Regions from separate parts of the Aeromonas molluscorum genome, predicted to be linked through region 4. Evidence: predicted binding sites of a transcription regulator. Region 4 holds the regulator's gene; each other region holds the start of a gene.
The links. Region 4 encodes sigma-54, which starts transcription at its own class of promoters, with help from an activator protein. Its sites were predicted from a motif close to TGGCACNGTTTTNGCTT; they were not measured.
Positions count from the first base shown of each region.

Region 1 (4,212 bases), on a different contig from region 4:
GAGTACGGTGCTGGCCTGGTGGCGCTCAACAGCGCGTTCCAGATCCTCACCTACAGCTTCATGGCCTGGCTGTTCATCACCGTGCTGCCGCCCCTGTTCGGCCTGCAAGGCTTCGCGGTGGAGATCACCATGCTGGATATCGCGCAGAGCGTGTTGATTTATCTCGGCATTCCTTTCCTGGCAGGCTTTTTGAGCCGTCACTATCTGGTCAAGGCAAAAGGGGAGAAGTGGTACAGCGAGCGCTTCATTCCGGCCATCTCCCCCATCACGTTGATCGCCCTCTTGGCCACAATCGTGCTGATGTTCAGCCTCAAGGGGGAGATGATCGTCGAGCTGCCCATGGATGTGCTGCGGGTCGCCGTGCCCCTGGTGGTCTACTTTGTGCTGATGTTCTTCACCAGCTTCCTGGTGGGCAAGAAGCTGGGCATTCCCTATGACAAGAACGCCTCCATCGCCTTTACCGCCACCGGCAACAACTTCGAGCTGGCCATTGCGGTCTCCATCGCCGTGTTTGGCTTGAGTTCGGATCAGGCCTTCGCCGGCGTCATAGGCCCGCTGGTGGAGGTGCCCGTGCTGATCGCCCTGGTCAATGTCGCCTTGAGAATGAAGCGCAATTATGTGACTCCGCAGACTCACTCATGAGCGACACCTGATCACTCTCTATCGCCATCTGGCAAGCGCCCCGCCAGGCATGCTATTGCGCACTCTGGCGCTGGGTGCACAGCCTGTACCCCTGATCAACAAACGACCGGGAAAACAGGGGCTTGGCCCCTGCGGGGCTGTGCCGAGCTCCCTGGCGGTGTATGCTAAGGGGGCAAACAGCTTCTCGCCCCTTGCGGGTATCTGATATGGAGATAGTCATGAAGATGCGAACTCTGCCCCTGCTCATGGTGGCATTGGTGGCCATGCCCGGTCATGCCGATTGGGACAAGCTCAAGAGCGCCGCCTCCGATCTGGGCGAGGCCGTGAGTGAGACCAGCAAGGAGGCGTGGCGTGATGTCAGCGATTTCTCCAAACAGACTTGGGACTCCGCCTCCCAGTGGGGGGAGGAGGCGTTCAACACCGCAGGGGAGTGGACCGACAAGAGCGTGGCGACCAGCAAGGAGTGGCTGACGGTTGCAGACAAGAAGCTCGATGAGATGGTCGAGCCCACGACGGCAGAGCAGGCCCGTAGCGCCCTCGACACCATGGCCGATACGGCTCTGGTTCGGCTGTTCAATGAGCAGCCTTCAGCCAAGCTGCTGTTTGACAATGCCTATGGCTACGCGGTGTTTGATTCTCGCAAGTTTTCCCTGATGCTCAGCACCAACCAGGGGGCCGGGGTGGCTGTCAGCCGCCAGGATAACAACCGTACCTACATGAAGATGTTCGGTGGCGGCCTCTCCGCAGGCCTGGGGGGCAAGTTCTATCAACAGGTGATCCTGTTTGAGGACAAGGCCAGGTTTGATGCCTTCGTCCATCAGGGCTGGGAGGCGACCTCCGAGGTGGGGGCCGTGGCAGGCGAAGAGAGCGCCGGACTCACCGCCAAGTACAATGGCGGCATGGCGATCTACCAGATTGGCGAAAAAGGCCTGTTGCTCGCCGCCAGTATTGCGGGTTCCAAGTACTGGCTGGATGATGATCTGAACAAGCAGTAGCCATCTGGAAAGTTTTGCTGCAATTTTCTTATATCATATTGAAATACTGTCTGTTTAAATGACGCTACTTGCAGTAAAAGAGGGCCTTGAGCCCTCTTTTTCATGGGCAAATCACAGCTATCGGAAAGACAAGGAGTGCAAGATGGAGCAGGAGCCCACATCGGCTGGACAGGATAGCGCCGCAGTGCAACAGCGGGAATGGGATAGACAGAGCATCTACCTACGCCTGCAAGAGGGGAGCCCCATGGTCTTCTGGGTCTGGGGAGAGGAGGTCGTCCCCCTCCTGGCTCGCCCAGATTTGTTTGATCATGATGGCGGTTTTGGTTGGGGGCGGGAGAGTGCGGAGTGCATGGCCCTGGCGGTTGCCATCGTCGCCAAGCTGGTGGAGGTGGGGCTGGTGGATCCGGGACAAACCGATGCCAAGAGCCGCTATCTCCACGATGAGGTGCTGGTCAAGCTGCCCGCCGACGAGCACAGGGATCTGCACCTCAGCTATCTGCGGTTGCTGCTCGGATAGCACTTGCTAGTGCTGGCTACGCCGCGAGACGAGTGCGTCAGCCAGGCTCCGCGTGCAGTACCGGGAGGCCCTGCAGGGCTGAGGGCGCCGCTGCTCCAGCTTCCGGATGCGCAGCGAATCACCCTGGTTGGCACTCTTATTGCTTATCTCTTGCCAGCGTCAATGATTTGTCTGGGGAAGAGCAATGGAAATTAGTGCAAGCAGCCTGATGCAAGAGATGCAGGCGCTCAAGGTGGAAGCGGGTATTCCTGCAATCAGTCAGCCAAGCGGTCAGGTCAGTTCGGATTTTGGCCAGCTGCTGCAACAGGCCCTTGGCAATGTCAATGGCTTGCAGGGCAATGCCAACGACTTGCGCACCCGGCTCGACATGGGTGACAAATCGGTGGATCTCTCCGATGTGATGATCGCCGGCCAGAAAGCTTCCATCGCCTTCGAGGCGACGGTACAGGTGCGCAACAAGATGGTCGATGCCTACAAGACCATCATGAACATGCCGGTTTAAGGGTGTTGATTTTGCTATTTGGCCAGGTACTGGAGAGCGCATTTTCCTTCCTCTCTCCCTCCCTTTCTCATGAACCAGACCAGAAGATAAGGATCTGACCCGTGGCTAACGATCAAAATGGCGATCTGCTGATCAACCATGAAGGGGCGAGTGCCCTTGACGAGAATGAACAGAAGAGTTCGGCGCTGGGGTTCCTCTCCAACAGCGACGTGCTGCGCCAGATCACCCTGATCCTGGGGCTGGCCATCTGCCTGGCCATCGCCGTCTTCATCCTGCTGTGGGGCAAGGAGCCGGAGATGCGGCCCCTTGGCACCTATAGCACCGAGGAGCTGGTCTCCACCCTCGACTATCTGGATCAGCAGAAGATCCCCTATCAGGTCGATGGCAAGAGCGTGCTGGTCAGCGCCGAAAACTACGGCGACATCAGACTGCGGTTGACCCGGGCAGGGTTAGGTACCAACAGCGCCAGCAGCAATGATGGCGAGGCCATCTTGCTCAAGGATTCCAGCTTCGGCGTCAGTCAGCGCATGGAATCTGAGCGCCTCAAACTCAGCCGCGAGCGCCAGCTCGCCAGCGCCATCGAACAGTTCCAGAACGTGGCCAAGGCCCAGGTGTTGCTGGCCATTCCCAAAGACAATGTGTTCGCCCGCAACGAGCGCAAACCCAGTGCCACCGTGGTGTTGACCCTCAAGGGCTCGGCGTTGGGTCAGGGAGAGGTGGACTCCATCGTCGACATGGTCGCCTCCGCCGTTCACGGTCTGGAGCCAACCCGGGTGACTGTCACCGATCAGAGTGGTCGCCTGCTCAACTCCGGCTCCCAGGATCCGGTCTCCGCCCAGACCCGCAAAGAATTTGCCATGCAGCAGAAGCAGGAGCTGGAGTACAAACAGAAAATTGACGCCATCCTGATCCCCGTGCTCGGGATGGACAACTACACCGCCGAGGTGGACTTGGCCCTGGACTTCTCCCAGCAGGAGCAGACCCGCAAGACCTACAACCCGGACCTGCCTGCGGTGCGCTCCGAGATGACCCTGGAAGAGAACAGTGCCAGCGGTGCCAATGGCGGTATTCCTGGTGCCCTCTCCAACCAGCCACCCGCCGCCTCAGGTATTCCGGAGAAGGCCGATGGGGGCGAGGGCGGTGCCAGCGCCGGTCGTTCGCGCAAAGAGGCGACCCGCAACTACGAACTCGATACCACCGTCAGCCATACCCGACGTCAGATGGGCGGCATTCGCCGCATGACGGTGTCGGTGGCGGTGGATTACAAGTCGATCACCGGTGCCGATGGCGCCGTCACCCGCGAGCCACGCAGCCAGGGAGAGATTGATACCTTGCGTCGCCTCATCAGTGGTGGTTTGGGGTTCGATGTGACCCGGGGTGATACCCTGGAAGTGGTCGCCATCCCCTTCAACCGCCCCGAGCTGGACGTGATGCCGGATCTGCCGATCTATGAGGAGCCCTGGTTCTGGCGCGCGGTGCGTATCGCCGCCTCAGTGCTGGTCATCATAGTGCTCATCGTGACTGTGGTACGGCCCATGCTCAAGCGCCTGCTCTAC
Region 1 is NZ_JBPQCY010000002.1:1,215,377-1,219,588, forward strand. Features, by position in the region: gene arsB (ACR3 family arsenite efflux transporter) at 1-642, shown strand, start outside; gene befA (beta cell expansion factor BefA) at 861-1,637, shown strand; gene ACSMDR_RS16200 (hypothetical protein) at 1,780-2,154, shown strand; gene fliE (flagellar hook-basal body complex protein FliE) at 2,339-2,656, shown strand; gene fliF (flagellar basal-body MS-ring/collar protein FliF) at 2,758-4,212, shown strand, end outside.
Region 1: fliE (flagellar hook-basal body complex protein FliE) is a predicted target of sigma-54. The motif match lies at 2,283-2,299, and genes of this name have one in related genera.

Region 2 (4,212 bases), on a different contig from region 4:
ATTTTTGATCTCGTGGGCCAAACCGCGCACCAACTCCCTGGCTGCCTGTTGTTGGGCATGCTGCTGCAACTCCTGACTGATCTTCTTCTGCTGATCGATCTTGCGCAGCTCAACCACTATCAAGCGCTGCTCATGGTCGGCCAGGGGGCTGGCACTGAGTTCGACCAGGCGAGGCTCTCCTTCCACGACGAGCGTCACTTCACTGTCGGTGAAGCCTTGCCCCGAGATGAGGCATTGGCGAAAGCGTTGCAAGTCGAGGGAGATGTGCTCCAGCAGATGGGGCAGTTCCAGCCCGATCAGCCGGCGTTGACTGAGGGAGAGCAACTGCTCAGCCGCAGGATTGACGTGCTGAATGCAGAGGCGCTCGTCCATCAGAATGACGGCGGTCAGCAGGTTGTCGAGTAATGTCTTGGCTTGATCCGAGCGGACTGGCACAGGTTTCTCCCTAAAACGGTGCTACACACCGGCAATGCACCAATATAGTGCATTCAGTCTACCCGCATAGGTGCAGAGGATCACCCTTTATGAGGCGCAGGGCCCGGGTTGGCTGCCTGATTGGCTCTGGTTCTGTGCAGATAGAAAGTCACAACATCTGATTTAGCAAGGATCGTACCGTCTTTTGCCAGTAGCTCGAGCTGCACCCTATGGGTGCCCCGATCCAGATTTTCCAGGCGGATCATCAGCGTGTTGTGAGCCCGGCCCCGCTCCTTGCCATCGAGCAACAGGCGCAAGTCGTACTGGGTCGGCGGGACGGGAGTGACCTGGGCTTCAAACACTATGTTGCCTGTGTTGTCGCGCAGGGTGCTGTCTGGTTCGGGGGACAGCAGGGAGATGGCCAGTTCGGCCTGCTTGATATCGGCGCCAATGAGGTGGTTGTAATTATCGACCTGTACCGAGTGGGTGGTTGTGCCAACCAGAGGTGCGACTCGCAGATCGATCTCCTGGGTTTGCTGGCCGGCGGGAGGGGCACTGGTGTAGTGAGTGATCCCCCGATTGTCGATCCAGGAGTAGATCTTGGCACCCTGGGCGCTCAGGCAGACCAGCAGCAAGAACCCGGCATAGCGGCTCATTCTCATCCATCTCTCCTTGGTGGGATCCCGCTTAAAGCCTATCAGAGAAAAAACCCGCCATGAGGCGGGTTTTGTATGCATTGGGTTCTGACTGTATCTGTTAGACAGAGTAGTACAGTTCGAACTCCAGCGGGTGCGGGGTCATGCGTACGCGGTCCACTTCATGCTGCTTCAGCTCCAGGTAGGAGTTGATGAAGTCGTCGCTGAACACGCCGCCGCGGGTCAGGAACTCGCGGTCCGCGTCCAGACCAGCCAGGGCTTCGTCCAGAGAGCCGGCAACGGTCGGCACTTCTGCTGCTTCTTCCGGCGGCAGATCGTACAAGTTCTTGTCCATGGCATCGCCCGGGTGGATCTTGTTGATGATACCGTCCAGACCGGCCATCAGCTGGGCTGCGAAGGCCAGGTAAGGGTTGGCGGCCGGATCCGGGAAGCGCACTTCGATACGGCGGGCTTTCGGGCTAGGTACGACCGGGATACGGATGGAAGCGGAACGGTTGCGGGCAGAGTAAGCCAGCATGACCGGTGCTTCGTAGCCTGGTACCAGACGCTTGTAGGAGTTGGTGGTCGGGTTGGCGAAGGCGTTGATGGCCTTGGCGTGCTTGATGATGCCGCCGATGTAGTGCAGCGCCATTTCGGACAAGCCGCCATACAAGTCGCCAGCGAACAGGTTGACGCCATCTTTGGCCAGGGACTGGTGGCAGTGCATGCCGGAGCCGTTGTCACCGAACATGGGTTTTGGCATGAAGGTAACAGTCTTGTTGTAGGCGTGGGCCACGTTGTGGATCACGTACTTCAGCACCTGGACTTCATCAGCCTTCAGGGTGAGGGTATTGAAGCGAGTGGCGATCTCGTTCTGACCGGCGGTAGCCACCTCATGGTGGTGCGCTTCGACCACCTGGCCCATCTCTTCCAGCACCAGACACATGGCGGCGCGGATGTCCTGGGAGGAGTCAACCGGTGCAACCGGGAAGTAACCACCCTTGACGAAGGGACGGTGCCCCTTGTTGCCGTGCTCGTAGGCGGTGCCTGAGTTCCAAGCGGCTTCTTCGGATTCGATCTTGACGAAGCTGTGGCCCATGGTGTTCGAGAAGGTGATGTTGTCGAACATGAAGAATTCGGGTTCCGGTCCAAACAGGACGGTATCGGCAATGCCGCTGGACTTCAGGAAGTCTTCGGCACGTTTGGCGATGGAGCGCGGGTCGCGATCGTAGCCTTGCATGGTGGCCGGTTCCAGGATGTCACAGACGATGTTCAGAGTGGTCTCTTCGGTGAACGGATCCAGCTTGGCGGAGGCCGCATCCGGCATCAGCACCATGTCAGACTCGTTAATGCCTTTCCAGCCGCCGATGGAGGAACCATCGAACATTTTGCCGTCTTCGAAGAACTCTTCGTTGACCTGGTGGGAAGGAATGGAAACGTGCTGCTCTTTACCCTTGGTGTCGGTAAAGCGCAGGTCGACAAACTTGACTTCATGTTCCTGGATCAAGGCCATTACGTTCTGAGCTGACATGCTAAGTAACCTCCGGTGTTAAAACTCTTTGGGTGAATTCGTCATCGATTTCACACTAAGCGAGTATCGTGCCAAGTTTGTGACAGCCTGATTTCAGGGCAGTTGCCGCATCTTGGCGTCCCAAAATCTGCTGGTTCTGCGCCACATTGCACCAAATTGGTGCTACTGGGGATCGTTTTGGTGCGCCAAACAAGTGCAAGGGGGCAGGATCCCCATCTAAACAGGCTTGTTGGCTCGGGTCTATGATCCAGATCCATTGCCGTGCGTGAATCTACTGCGATTCTGCTAGGCAGATCACAAAGGCGAGAGTACAATTAGCGCCCAATTTTACCCGGTGATTGAGGCGAGAATGTTAGAGAATTTACGCAATATTGCGATTATTGCGCACGTAGACCACGGCAAAACTACCCTGGTTGATAAGCTGCTGCAGCAGTCTGGAACCCTCGACCGTACCACTGATGGTCAAGAGCGTCTGATGGATTCCAACGATCTGGAAAAAGAACGTGGTATTACCATTCTCGCCAAGAACACTGCAATCCGTTGGAAAGACTACCGCATCAACATCGTTGATACTCCGGGTCACGCCGACTTCGGTGGTGAAGTAGAGCGTGTCATGTCCATGGTTGACTCCGTGTTGCTGCTGGTGGATGCCGTTGACGGCCCTATGCCGCAAACCCGTTTCGTCACCCAAAAAGCATTCGCCCAGGGTCTGAAGCCGATCGTCGTCATCAACAAGATTGACCGTCCGGGTGCTCGTCCTGACTGGGTAATGGATCAGGTCTTCGATCTGTTCGACAACCTGGGTGCCACCGATGAGCAGCTGGACTTCAAAGTTGTCTACGCCTCTGCACTGAACGGTTGGGCCACCATGGACCAAAACGTTGAGTCCGACAACATGGAACCCCTGTTCCAGGCCATCGTTGACAACGTGGAGCAGCCGAAGGGTGACCCTGCCGGTGCCTTCCAGATGCAGATCTCCCAGCTGGACTACAACTCCTACGTGGGTGTCATCGGTATCGGCCGTATCAGCCGTGGTCGCGTCAAAACCAACCAGCAAGTCACCGTCGTTGGTGCCAACGGCAAGACCCGTACCGGCAAAGTCGGTCAGGTACTTGGCTACCTGGGTCTGTCCCGTACCGAAGTTGTTGACGCGCAAGCGGGCGACATCATTGCCATCACCGGTCTGGGCGAGCTGAAAATCTCCGACACCATCTGTGACAACAATGCTGTTGAAGCCCTGCCGGCACTCTCCGTCGACGAGCCGACCGTGAACATGACCTTCCAGGTCAACACCTCACCGTTCGCCGGTAAAGAAGGCAAGTTCGTGACCTCCCGCAACATCATGGAGCGTCTGAACCAGGAGCTGGTCCACAACGTGGCCCTGCGCGTGGAAGAGACCGAAGATCCGGACAAGTTCCGCGTTTCCGGCCGTGGTGAACTGCACCTTTCCATCCTGATTGAAAACATGCGTCGCGAAGGCTACGAGCTGGCGGTATCCCGTCCGGAAGTTATCCTGCGCACCGTGGATGGCGTGTTGCACGAGCCGTTTGAAACTGTGACTGTCGACGTGGAAGAAGCCCACCAGGGTTCTGTCATGGAACAGCTCGGCCTGCGTAAGGGCGAGATGACCAA
Region 2 is NZ_JBPQCY010000002.1:171,934-176,145, forward strand. Features, by position in the region: gene glnL (nitrogen regulation protein NR(II)) at 1-435, opposite strand, end outside; gene ACSMDR_RS11375 (DUF4124 domain-containing protein) at 516-1,070, opposite strand; gene glnA (glutamate--ammonia ligase) at 1,171-2,580, opposite strand; gene typA (translational GTPase TypA) at 2,930-4,212, shown strand, end outside.
Region 2: glnA (glutamate--ammonia ligase) is a predicted target of sigma-54. The motif match lies at 2,638-2,654, and genes of this name have one in related genera.

Region 3 (4,212 bases), on a different contig from region 4:
CGCCACCCAGTAGACCCAGAGGGTATAGCCGATGTTGATGGGCATCAGCACGGCGACTATGCCCAGCATGATAAGCAGCGTCCGCTCGCTGGAGGTGCCATCCCACAGGGTCAGGCTGCTCGACGGATCCAGGGAGGAGGGCAGCACGAAGGGGAAGAGCGCGATGGCCACGGTCAGCATCATGGCGGCGCAGGCACCGCCACTGGCGACGATGGCGAGCCGCCCCCGGCCAAGGGCACTTGCCAGCGTGCTCAAGAGCGGCAGCGCGAGGCCCAGGGCCGGCACTGCCCAGAGCACGGGGTGTGCCACGAAGTTGCCAAACCAGCCATCCGGCGCCGTCACCACCTGCTTCATCAGGGGGGTGAGGGCGCTGTTGAGATCCCCTATCTCCGCTATCCGGTAACCGCGCATCTGGCTGAGCCAGAAACCGCCGAGGGCAAAGAGAATGCTCGCCAATGGGCCGAGCCAGCGGCTCTGGCGGGCGCAGCGCTGTGCTATCACCCCTTGGGTCTTGCACTGCAGGAAGCTGCAGCCATGGAGCATCAGCAGGGCCAGCGCCGTGCCCATGCAGGTCAACAGCAGCGGCCAGTTGAAATCGAAGGCGCCGTAGTGGATGCGCAGGGCCGAGTCGAAGCGAAACGGCAGCCCTTGCAACAAGAAGCCGAGGGTCGCGCCAAACACCAGGGTCGGCAGCAGGGCCCCCATCACCAGGGCCCTGTCCCACCAGCTGCGCCACAGGGGGTCCGGCAGCTTGCTGCGATAGTCAAACCCCACCGGGCGCAGGAAGAGGCCGAACAGCAGGAACATGAAGGGCACATAGAGCGCCGAGAAGGAGGCGGCGTAGACCAGGGGCCAGGCGGCGAACAGGGTGCCGGCACCGGCGATGAGCCACACCTGGTTGCCCTCCCACACCGGCCCCACGCTGTTGAGCAGCACCCGCCGCTCCTCATCGGTGTTGGCCACCACGGGGAGCAGCATGCCGACCCCGAGATCGAAGCCATCCATCACCACGAAGCCGATGAGCAGGAAGAGCACCAGCCCCCACCAGACGAGTTTCAGGGTTTCGTAATCCATCAGACGGGACTCCCGTTTTTCAACACTTCACCTTGATAACGACCCGTCTGCAGGCTGGCGGGCCCTTTGCGGATCACATGACGCAACAAGAACAGCTCCACCACCAGCAGGCTGCTGTAAATGAGGAAGATGGCGATCAGGCTGAACCAGAGTTGCCCAGGTTGCAGCAAGGAGACGGAGGCCGACACCGGCAGCACGTCGCTGATGGTCCAGGGCTGGCGGCCGAACTCCGCCACGAACCAGCCCGCCTCGATGGCAATCCAGGGCAGCGGTATGCTCCAGAACAGCGCCTTGAGCAGGCGGGTCGATTGCACCAGCTTGCCCCGGCACAGTTGCAGGAAGGCGGCACCAAAGAGCCCGAGCAGCACCACACCTATCCCCACCATCAGCCGGAAGCTCCAAAAGAGCGGCGCCACCTGGGGGATGGAGTCGTCCACCGCCCGGGCTATGGCCCCTTCGTCCGCCTTGCCAATCTCCTTGGCGTAGGGGGTCAGCAGCAGGCCGTAGCCGAGATCCGCGCGGTGGCGCTCGAAGGTGGCGCGGGCCTCGGCATTGCTGCCGTCTGAGCGCAGCGCCTCCAGGGCGTCGTGGGCAAGCATGCCGCTGCGAATGCGCACCTCGTGCTGCGCTTTCAGATCTTTCAAACCCGTCACCTGCTCATCCAGAGAGCGGGTGGCGATGATGCCCATCAGATAGGGTATCTTGACCGCGGCGTGAGTGGTCTCGGCGCGCTGATCCGGCAGGCCGAACAGGGTGAAGGAGGCAGGGGCGGGTTCGGTCTCCCACTCCGCCTCGATGGCAGCCAGCTTGACCTTCTGCACCTCGCCGGAGCGATAGCCCGACTCGTCCCCCAGCACGATGACGGAGAGGATGGCGGCCAGACCAAAACCCGAGGCGATGGCGAAGGATCGCAGGGCGAAGCGCACCTCCATGCGGCGCAGCAGATACCAGCTGCTCACCCCCATCACGAATAGGGAGGCCGCCACATAGCCCGCCGCCACCGTGTGGACGAACTTGACCTGGGCCACCGGGTTGAAGATCACCGCCCCTACGTCCACCAGCTCCATGCGCATCGTCATGGGGTTGAACTCGGCCCCCACCGGGTTTTGCATCCAGCCGTTGGCGATGAGGATCCAGAGGGCGGAGAGGTTGGAGCCGATCGCCACCAGCATGGTCACCAGCAGGTGCTGACCCCGGGAGAGCTTGTCCCAGCCGAAGAAGAACAGGCCCACCAGGGTGGACTCCAGGAAGAAGGCCATCAGCCCCTCCACCGCCAGCGGGGTGCCGAAGATGTCGCCGACATAGTGGGAGTAGTAGGCCCAGTTGGTGCCGAACTGGAACTCCAACGTGATGCCGGTGGTGACCCCCATGACGAAGTTGATACCGAACAGCTTGCCCCAGAAGCGGGTGATGTCCCTGTAGATCACCTTGCCGGTCATCACGTAGGCCGACTCGGCGATCACCAGGATCCAGGACAGCCCCAGGGTGAGGGGCACAAACAGAAAGTGGAACATCGCCGTCGCGCCGAACTGTATTCGGGAGAGGCTGACCACATCATCCAGGCTTATCATGCATGACTCTCTATGTTGCATTTAACAGGCAGGTTTTCGCCCGTTAAGTACAACACGTGCCATGACACCTATAACAGATGCAGTTATAGTGAAATCCACCTATAACAGTTTGAGCCCACCATGTCCCGTTACGGTCAGCTGGCTGCCTTGTTGCAGCAGCAGATAGAGAGCGGCCTCTGGCAGCCGGGGGAGCGCATCCCCTCCATCCGCCAGAGCTGCAAGACACATGGCCTCAGCCCCATGACGGTGCTCCAGGCCTATCAGCTGCTGGAAAGCCGCGGCCTCATCCTGGCCAGACCCAAGTCCGGCTACTACGTCAAGGCCGCCACCTCCCCGCTGCCCGCCGGCACGGCCCAGCAGGCCCGCTACAGCGGCTCGGTGGACATCAACGATCTGGTGTTCGAGGTGTTGCAGGCGAGCAAGTCCCGGAAGCTGGTGCCGCTGGGGCTCGCGGTGGCGGATCCCGCCCTCTTCCCCCACCCCCAGCTCGGCCGGGCCCTGGCAAGCTGCATGCGCCGCCTCGACCCCTTCAGCACGGTGGCAGATCTGCCTCCCGGCAACGAGGCGCTGCGCCGCGCCATCGCCCAGCGTTACGCCAGCGAGGGGATGGCGGTGGATCCCCAGCAGATCATCATCACCACGGGCGCCATGGAGGCGCTCTCCTTAAGCTTGCAGGTGCTGACCGAGCCCGGGGACTGGGTGGTGGTGGAGTCCCCCACCTTCTACGGCGCCCTGCAGGCCATAGAGAGGCTCAAGCTCAAGGTGGTGGAAATACCCGTGATCCCCGGGGTGGGCATCGATCTCGCCCTGCTGGAGGAGGCCCTCGCCCAGCGCCCCATCAAGGCGTGCTGGCTGATGGGCAACGTCCAGCACCCCCTCGGTCACACCATGCCGGATGGCCACAAGCAGGAACTGATGGCGTTGCTCAACGCCCATGAGGTGCCTCTGGTGGAGGACGACGTCTACGCCGAGCTTTACTTCGGGCGCGAGCGGCCAAGGCCCATCACCCATTGGGATGCGCGGGGAGAGAGCCTGCTGTGCGGCTCCTGGACCAAATGCCTGGCGCCGGGCTTTCGGGTCGGCTGGGTGGTGACGAAGCGCCACGCCGAGCGCATCCAGCGGCTGCAGCTGATGTCGACCCTGTCGACCAATGTGCCGAGCCAGCTGGCGCTGGCCGACATGCTGCGCCAGGGCGGGGTGGATGCCCACTTTCGCCGCCTGCGCCACACCCTGGCCCAGCGCCAGCAGCAGATGCGGGCGGCCCTGCTGCGCCTCTTCCAGGACGAAGTGCGCATCAGCGCCCCGGATGGCGGCTACTTCCTCTGGCTGGAATTTGACGCCCGCCTCGATGGCCGTGCGCTCTATGCAAGCGCCATCGAGAGCGGCTTTTCGCTGGCGCCGGGGGCGCTGTTCTCCAGCCAGGGTCAGTACAACCACTGCCTGCGCCTCAACAGCTCCCATCCCTGGAGCCTTGCACTGGAAACCGCCCTCGTCCGGCTGGCGACGCTGGTCCACCAGCAGCTCGCCCCCCAGCAGGATGCCGGAAACGACAAGGCCCCGTGACGGG
Region 3 is NZ_JBPQCY010000002.1:1,442,078-1,446,289, reverse strand. Features, by position in the region: gene cydB (cytochrome d ubiquinol oxidase subunit II) at 1-1,074, opposite strand, end outside; gene ACSMDR_RS17285 (cytochrome ubiquinol oxidase subunit I) at 1,074-2,645, opposite strand; gene ACSMDR_RS17280 (aminotransferase-like domain-containing protein) at 2,766-4,208, shown strand.
Region 3: ACSMDR_RS17285 (cytochrome ubiquinol oxidase subunit I) is a predicted target of sigma-54. The motif match lies at 2,691-2,707, and genes of this name have one in related genera.

Region 4 (4,212 bases):
TCTGGAGCTGGACTTGGTGACTCAGGATGTGAGAAGTAATCGGCAGGTCAACATAGTCGCCAAAGAGTTCCAGACCGAGGGCGTGGGCCTGAAGGGCCATCTGGATCGCAAATATTTCGAATTACTGGATCAAGGTCATGCCATCTATTTCAATGAAAAACGTTAACCTGGCCGTCCTGGCGCTGCTGCTGTGTGGCGGCGTCAATGCTAAAGAGTCCGACTTCGCCGAGAAGGTGTATGTGGATGCAGTCAAGCAGATCGCCGAGATGCAGGACAACCGTGTCACCTTCAGTGATGATGTGATCATTACCCAGGGCACCATCAAGATTAAGGCCGACAAGGTCGTGGTGATCCGCTCCGGCGAGCGGGGGGCCGAGGTGATGACAGCCTATGGCAAGCCAGCCACCTTCTTCCAGATCCTGGACAACGGCAAGCCGGTCAATGCGCACGGTGACAGCATTCGCTATGAGCTGAAAAACCGTCTGGTGACCATCACTGGCAATGGCGAGCTCAAGCAGGAGGACAGCCAGGTCAACGGGGACCTCATCCGCTACGACATCGTCAAGCAGAAGATGATTGCCGAGAGCAAGGGTGAGACCAATCGCGTCAAGACGGTGTTCCTGCCTGACCAGGTTGAGAACTTCGACAAGCCCGCCGACAAGAAGCAGGACAAATAAATCATGGCCGTGTTGAAAGCAGCAGGGCTGCAGAAGAGCTACAAAAAGCGCATGGTGGTCAGTGATGTCAGCCTGGAAGTTGGTACCGGTCAAATAGTGGGCCTGCTCGGTCCTAACGGTGCGGGCAAAACCACCTCTTTTTACATGATCGTCGGCCTGGTGCAGCGCGATGCGGGCCTCATCACCATAGATGAGCAGGATATCAGTCTGCAGCCCATGCATATCCGTGCCCGCAATGGCATCGGCTATTTGCCTCAGGAAGCGTCCATCTTTCGCCGTCTCTCCGTCTATGACAACCTCATGGGGGTCATGCAGACCCGCAAGGAGTTGAGTCGGGAGGAGCGCGAAGACAAGGTTGAGCAGCTGCTGGAAGAGTTCAGCATCACCCACATTCGCGACAACCTGGGCCAGAGCTTGTCCGGTGGCGAGCGCCGCCGGGTCGAGATCGCCCGCGCCCTGGCCGCCGAACCGCGCTTCATCCTGCTGGATGAACCCTTTGCCGGGGTGGATCCCATCTCAGTCATCGACATCAAGAAGATCATCCAGCACCTCAAGGAACGGGGCTTGGGTGTGCTTATCACGGACCACAACGTGCGAGAGACGCTGGACGTATGTGAGAAGGCCTATATCGTCAGCCATGGCCAGATGATAGCGGAAGGCACTCCTGCCGAGATCCTGGCCGATGAACAGGTCAAGCGTGTCTATTTGGGCGATCAATTCAGTCTATAGTAAGGGGAAATTGCCCTTTGCTTGCTGATGACCGCCTCGCTGAATATAAGGATATCCCGACGTAGATGAAGCCGACACTCCAGTTGCGCCTCGGTCAGCAATTGACCATGACGCCACAGTTACAACAAGCGATTCGTCTGCTCCAGCTCTCCACATTGGAACTTCAGCAGGAGATCCAGCAAGCCCTCGACAACAACCCCCTGCTCGAGCAAGAAGAGGCCGAGCTGCAGGAGACCCATGCAGAGGTCAAGCAAGACGAGAGTCAGCTCGACAGCAGCGATGCCATGGCCCAGGAACAGATGCCCGATGAGTTGCCGGTCGACAGCAGCTGGGATGACGTCTACTCCGCCGGTACCGGTCAGAGTGCGGGTCCTGTCTTTGAGGGAGAAGACAGCGTATACCAAGGTGAAACCACCGAGAACCTGCAAGATTACCTGCTGTGGCAGATGCGACTCACCCCTTTTAGCGATGTTGATGCCGCCATCGCCCTGGCCATCATCGATGGCATTGACGAGTCCGGTTACCTGACCAGTACCCTGGAGGATATTCGGCAGGCGGTGACCAGCGAAGAGGTTGAAGTAGAGCTCGACGAGGTTGAAGCCGTGCTCAAGCGGGTGCAGCATTTCGATCCGGTCGGTATCGCCGCGCGCTCTGTGCAAGAGTGTCTGTTGATCCAGCTTGGCCAATTCAGCCCAGATCTGCCCTGGCTGGCCGAGGCGCGGGAGGTGATTGGTGAGCACATGGATTTGCTGGGCAATCGTGACTATCGCACCCTGGCGCGCAAGACCCGCCTCAAGGAGGGGGATCTCAAGGAGGTCATCGACCTTATTCAGCAGCTCGAGCCGAGGCCCGGCAACAGGGTAGTGCAGAGTGACTCTCAATATGTGATCCCGGATGTGTCTGTCATCAAGCGTCAGAATCGCTGGGTGGTGGAGCTCAATCCGGATTCTGCACCGCGCATTCGGGTCAATGAGACCTATGCGGCCATGGCCCGCCAGGCGCGTACCAGCCAGGATACCCAATTCATTCGCTCCCATCTGCAAGATGCAAAATGGTTCATCAAGAGTCTGGAGAGCCGCAATGAAACTTTGCTGAAAGTAGCCACTTGCATAGTGGAGCAGCAGCAGGGGTTTTTTGAATATGGCGAAGAGGCCATGAAACCCATGGTGCTCAACGACATCGCCGAGGCGGTCGAGATGCATGAATCGACTATTTCCCGGGTGACGACCCAGAAGTACATGCATACCCCGCGCGGCATCTTCGAACTGAAATATTTCTTCTCAAGTCACGTCAATACCGAAGGAGGAGGTGAATGCTCATCGACTGCAATTCGCGCCCTGATCAAGAAGCTGGTGACGGCGGAGAACCCGGCGAAACCGTTAAGTGATAGCAAGATCGCGGATTTGTTGGCCGAACAGGGTATTATGGTGGCACGACGCACGATCGCCAAATACCGTGAATCCTTGTTGATACCACCGTCCAATCAGCGCAAATGCCTGGTTTAGGCAAAACAAAAGGAAGACGTTATGCAAATTAACTTGACCGGACACCACGTAGAGATCACCGAAGCGCTACGTGATTATGTGAATACCAAGTTTGCCAGACTCGAGCGTCACTTTGACCAGATCAACAATGTTCATGTGGTATTGAGCGTAGAAAAACTGAACCAGATTGCCGAAGCCAAGCTACACGTCAGTGGGGGCGAAGTGTTCGCCAACTCACAGCATGCAGATATGTATGCCGCGATCGATACCCTGCTCGACAAACTTGATCGACAGATCATCAAGCACAAAGACAAGTTAAATCAAAAATAACTATGCAACTTGAACACATACTGAGTCGGGACTGCACCAAGAGTGCGGTCCCTTGTACCAGCAAGAAACGCGCCCTGGAAATCATCAGCGAACTGGCCGCCGAGCGGCTGGGGACCTCACGCCAGGCTCTGTTCGAATGTCTGCTTGCCCGCGAAAAGATGGGCAGTACCGGCATCGGTGCCGGGATTGCCATTCCCCACGGCCGTATCGGTGACGAGTTTCCGCCAACGGCTGTCCTGATGACCTTCGCAGACCCCATTCCCTTCGATTCCATCGACAATCAGCCTGTCGATCTGCTCTTTGCCTTGCTGGTGCCGGAGAGTGAGTGCAAGCAGCACCTCAAGACTCTCTCCCTGATGGCATCCAAACTTGGTGACAAGGCGGTATGCCGCCAGTTGCGCCAGGCCAGCAGCGATGATGATCTCTATCAGATCATGATCTCCGCCTGATGGGCATCACTCAGCTCTAATCATTCCTTGTTGTGGGAGGGCGCAAGATGCAGCTCATCGTAGTCAGTGGCCGATCCGGGTCGGGCAAGACAGTCGCCCTGCGGGTACTGGAAGATCTCGGGTATTACTGTGTCGACAACCTGCCGGTCAATTTGTTACCCCAGCTGATCGTCTCGGTACAGAGTCAGTACGACAAGCTGGCGGTCAGCATAGATGTGCGTAATTTGCCCAGCGATCCGGAGCGGCTCGATACGCTACTGGCGCAGGTGCGCAATGATGGTCGGGTGCAGTACAGCAGCTTCTTCTTCGATGCGGAGAACAGCACCCTGCTCAAGCGTTACGGCGAAAGCCGCCGGCTGCACCCGCTGTCACGCAAGAGTCTCTCGTTGGACGAGGCGATCCGTGAGGAGACCCACCTGCTGGCGCCGATCTCGGCCAGCGCCGATCTGCGCATCGACACCACAGGGCTCAGCATTCATGACCTGAGTGAACTCATCAAGACCCGGGTGCTTGGCAAGAAAGAGAACGAGCTGGTGCTGGTGT
Region 4 is NZ_JBPQCY010000001.1:2,003,406-2,007,617, reverse strand. Features, by position in the region: gene lptC (LPS export ABC transporter periplasmic protein LptC) at 1-166, shown strand, start outside; gene lptA (lipopolysaccharide transport periplasmic protein LptA) at 153-677, shown strand; gene lptB (LPS export ABC transporter ATP-binding protein) at 681-1,406, shown strand; gene ACSMDR_RS09920 (RNA polymerase factor sigma-54) at 1,472-2,911, shown strand; gene hpf (ribosome hibernation promoting factor) at 2,933-3,220, shown strand; gene ptsN (PTS IIA-like nitrogen regulatory protein PtsN) at 3,223-3,669, shown strand; gene rapZ (RNase adapter RapZ) at 3,717-4,212, shown strand, end outside.